Regions from separate parts of the Trichococcus sp. genome, predicted to be linked through region 2. Evidence: a T-box and tRNA genes for the amino acid it is inferred to sense, from the RefSeq annotation. Region 2 holds a T-box; the other holds one or more tRNA genes.

Region 1 (2,412 bases), on a different contig from region 2:
TGATGTAACGTCTTATGGAGGAATATATTTTGAAAGGAGGGCAGGCCATGCTGAAAATCTTCAAGAATTTCAAGAAAGAAGAGTCAGGGCAGGCGCTGATCATGGTTGCTTTGCTGCTGGGCGTCTTAGGAGGATTCACGGCACTGGTAGTCGATGTGGGCTACATGTATGTCCAAAAGAGTCAACTGCAGAGCGCAGCGGATGCTGCTGCTTTGGCTGGAGCGATTACGTTAGGGAAAACGACAACTGGCGTAAATACTGCTGTCAACGCTACGGTGGGTACATATCTTGACGACAATTTGGATGGAGCCTTCATATACACCCAGGCGGATGACCTCGTGGTGGATGCAACGAACAGGACGGTTAAGGTATCTGTAGGACAGGTCACACCGAAGTTTTTTGCCGGCATCCTTTCCGCTGGAACAACTATAATCAAGGCGGATGCTACGGCCAAGTATACGGAACGATGGGACGGTGAAGCATTGCCGTTTGTAAATTTGGATGATGATTACACTAAAGCCAATCTTCAGATCCAACTGTGGGAAAAGTTGGGAAATGGTGATTTCGAAAGTTTATGGAAAGATGATTACAAGGCAGTCAACAGCGGCGAGAGTAATGCCTTTTTTGATGTTGAATATGCGGATGGCCTATCCGTCACGAAAGGTGTCGTAGCGGAAGGTCCGGAAAAGATAAAGTCAAATATGCAAATCATCATGGACCGCAAACAGGATGTCTATATCTTGAGTCTGTCAAAAGCAGTCATAGACTCAAAAAAATATGCAGATATCGGGAATAAGTTGGTGATCGATTTCAAGGATCTTGTGCTGATCAAGGTAGAGATTGTATCTTTTGATCCAAACGGCAACAATCCTGCATTGGTACTGAAGGTTAAGAACGTCTACAATATCGGATCGGGAGAGTACCCTGTCGACTATAATCTATTGAATGGATTGGTTAAATCTACCTTAATTGAATAAGGGAGCATAATAATGAAGCCGGCTTTTCAACAGTTGGCTTTTTAAGATTATCAACAAAATGCTCAAAAAAATATTTTGCAACTTTCGTTGACAGAAAACCACTTCAAAAGTATAATGAAATAGTTGGTTTTGCGGTCATGGCGGAATGGCAGACGCGCCAGCTTGAGGGGCTGGTGGGAGTATCTCCCGTGGAAGTTCGAGTCTTCTTGGCCGCATAATAATTCAAAAAAGGATTTCCTTCATCATATCTGATGTCGGGATTCCTTTTTTCTTTAAATTATTTCCAAATTTGCATACTGTTCTTCCCATCATCCATTTATCTGTTATAATGGCGTGGATATCTTTTTCCTGAAAGTTATCCCATACAAAGGAGGGGGCTTGTTTGAAGCTTTTACATACATTAAAACCGATAGTTGCAGTCATAGCAGGGAACATCATCGTCGCGTTTGAGATTGCGGCATTCATATTGCCGAAGAATCTGATCGCCGGAGGATCGACGGGGCTTGCCATCATTTTGAATCATTTCTTCGGGTTGAACATTTCGTTGGTCGTGCTGATTTTCAATGGTCTCATGTTTTTCATCGGAGCCGCGTTGTTGGGAAGGAAGTTCGCCTTGACGACGATACTGAGCACAATCATTTTCCCGACTTTTTTGACTTTTTTCCGAACAATACCGGCTTTGCAGGATATGACTGACGATATCTTGCTTTCGGCAATCTACGCTGGAATCCTGTGCGGGTTGGGTGTGGGGCTGGTGTTCAAGGTCGGCGCTTCTACGGGCGGGATGGATATTCCGCCGCTGCTCCTGAACAAGCATTTCCGCATTCCGGTTGCAGTGGGAATGTATGCGTTCGACGTCATTTTTTTGCTGATCCAGGCGTTCTTTTCCAGCATGGAAGAGATTCTTTATGGGCTCATCATGGTGTTCCTGACGTCCATCGTCATCAACAAAGTGATGGTAACCGGAACGAATAAGATGCAGCTTTTCATCATTTCCAAAAAGTTCGAGGAAATCAAAGAGGCGTTGCTGTATGTGCAGGATGTCGGTCTGACCCTGGTGAATATCGAAACGGCTTTTGAGGGGGCGCAGCAGCAAGCGGTGCTGTGCGTCATCGAGCAGCATAAGATGTCGGCCATCAATGCCCTGGTCAACGACATCGATCCATTTGCTTTTGTGATCATCGGTCAGGTGCATGAGGTTGCCGGGAAGGGTTTCACATTGGAACGCCAGTCCGGATTAGTCGAATAGAATCAAAAAACTGAGGCGCGCTCCAATTTTGGAGCACGCCTCAGTTTTTCTGTAATTAAAAGTGGATGTTTCATGACCGGGTTACCGGTCCAAATTGGGCGATCAAGTCATGGATTGTCGGCTGTTCTCTTTGCGTTCATACGCAAACAACCGAGAGATCCACGAAGCGTCGGCTGTTCTGGCCGA
Region 2 (2,412 bases):
TATGCGGATCCATGAAGCGCAGGAAGTACCATGAGCTGCCAGCCCATTGCGGCATTGTGTTGGTTTCACGTCTGCCTTTCATTCCAGTCACCGGATCGACCACATTGACCCACTCATCGATGACGGCAAGCGGGGATTCCCCTGTGCCGCTCGGTTTCACCTGATCGGTCTTCGGCAATAACAACGGAAGTTCATTCTCAGGAACCGTTGTCGATGTGCCGTCTTCCCAGTGGATGACCGGGATCGGTTCTCCCCAGTATCTTTGTCTCGAAAACAACCAATCACGCAGACGATAGGAAATCACTTTTTCGCCCAGTCCGTTTTCGGACAACCATTCATTCATCTTCGCGATTGCGGTCGCTTTATCCAACCCGTTCAGGAATTCCGAGTTGATGTGCAATCCGTCTTCCGTGTAGGCTTCTTCTTCTACGTTTCCGCCTTCAAGGACCGGGATGATCTCCAAACCGAATGTTTTGGCAAACTCATAGTCACGGGTATCGTGTGCAGGAACTGCCATGATGGCGCCTGTACCGTATGTCGCCAGTACATAATCGGCGATCCAAATAGGGATTTCTTTGCCGTTCACAGGGTTGATCGCGTAAGCGCCAGTGAATACGCCAGTCTTTTCCTTTGCAAGCTCTGTGCGATCAAGATCGCTTTTCAGTGAAACGGAATCGATGTATGCTTCGACGGCTTCGGATTGCTGAGCTGTCATGATTTCTTTCACCAATGGCAATTCTGGGGCCATAACCGCATAGGTTGCCCCGTACAGTGTGTCCGGTCTAGTCGTGAAGACGGTGAATTCTTTGTCTGTATCTTTGATTTTGAAAGTGACGTTCGACCCTTCTGAACGTCCAATCCAGTTCCTTTGCATCTCTTTGATGCTTTCAGGCCAATCCACCAATTCAAGATCGTCCAGCAGACGCTCTGCATAGGCAGTTATTTTCAGCATCCATTGTCTCATCGGTTTACGGTAGACCGGATGGCCACCACGTTCGCTGACGCCATCGACGACTTCTTCGTTGGCAAGTACAGTCCCAAGAGCCGGACACCAGTTTACGGAAACTTCCGCTTCATAAGCCAATCCTTGTTCATACAATTTTGTGAAAATCCATTGCGTCCATTTGTAGTAGTTTGGATCAGTCGTGTTGATTTCCCGGCTCCAGTCATAGCTGAATCCCAGCGATTGGATCTGGCGCTTGAAAGTCTTGATATTGTGCTCAGTAAAATCAGCTGGATCATTACCAGTATCCAGCGCATATTGCTCAGCAGGCAAGCCAAAAGCATCCCAACCCATCGGATGCAATACGTTGAAACCTTGTGCACGTTTTGCGCGGGCAACAATATCCGTCGCTGTGTAGCCTTCCGGATGGCCTACATGCAAGCCTTGGCCGGATGGATAAGGAAACATGTCCAAAACATAATATTTCGGTTTCCCGCCTGCTTCGGTCGTTTTGAAGATGCGGTTGTCTGCCCAATATTTTTGCCATTTTTTCTCGATCGTTTTATGCGTATAACCCATTTCCAGCAACATCCTTTTCTTTTCATTCATCCAAACAGGCGATTGCCATAAAAAAAATCCCATAGGCAGCGTCCATCACTGGTTCTGCCTATAGGACGAATTTTTCGCGGTACCACCTATATTGAATGTCTTTGCATTCCTTATCATGCCTTTAACGCAGCGATGCGGTCCTGCTTACTAATGCTTTCAGCGGAACAACTCAAAGGCGAGTTCAAGAGGCTCTTTGTGCATTTTCACCACCCATGCACTCTCTTCAAAAAAGCGGCTCCCTACTATTCCTTCTCTATGTTTGTTTCAGTTATGAATTGACTCATGTGTTATTTTAACAAATAAAACGCATTTCATCAAGGCTTGATGCCTACCAAAACCGAGGCCTTTGTGACTTAGAGGCTGATGACCTGACCGACATAAATCACATTGGACGTGATTTCATTTGCTTCGATCAAAGCGGCTAAACTTACCCCGTTTTTCTTGGCGATGCTGTACAAAGTGTCGCCTTTTTGGACGGTATAAGTATTCGCGGATGACGCAGGCGCATTTACCGTGGGTGTTGAAGTTGTCTGCGTTGAAGTTGTCATTGCAGCCAATTTCAGTGATTGGTCCACAAAAATGATATCCGTGCTCAGACTGTTCCAAGTCTTAAGGTCGGCAACAGAAACGCCATTTGAGGATGCGATCTTATAGAGCGTATCCCCTTTTTGGACCGTGTACACTTTGTTCGTGACTGTCGGAACGGAGGGTGCCGTTACAGTAGGAGTCGTTACGACGTTGGAAGTATTACCAGCCGCGACAGTAGCCTTCACCTGCAACGATTGCCCCGGATAGATATAATCGGAACTCAGATTATTCAGTGCCTTTAGTGCTGTTACCGTCAAGCCGTTCGCATTCGC

Evidence for each region. A T-box is a leader RNA that pairs with one kind of tRNA and senses whether it is charged. The one in region 2 lies ahead of leuS (leucine--tRNA ligase), so its partner is inferred to be a tRNA-Leu.
Region 1: it has a tRNA-Leu gene. The T-box ahead of leuS (leucine--tRNA ligase) is inferred to sense a tRNA for this amino acid. The anticodon was not compared.

What each region holds. Positions count from the first base shown of each region.
Region 1 covers NZ_JBSQPW010000001.1:88,691-91,102, forward strand. The annotation lists gene ACTCCX_RS00370 (pilus assembly protein TadG-related protein) at 48-977, shown strand; tRNA gene ACTCCX_RS00375 (tRNA-Leu) at 1,109-1,192, shown strand; gene ACTCCX_RS00380 (YitT family protein) at 1,360-2,226, shown strand.
Region 2 covers NZ_JBSQPW010000028.1:7,394-9,805, reverse strand. The annotation lists gene leuS (leucine--tRNA ligase) at 1-1,522, opposite strand, end outside; T-box leader at 1,611-1,817, opposite strand; gene ACTCCX_RS08935 (LysM peptidoglycan-binding domain-containing protein) at 1,906-2,412, opposite strand, start outside.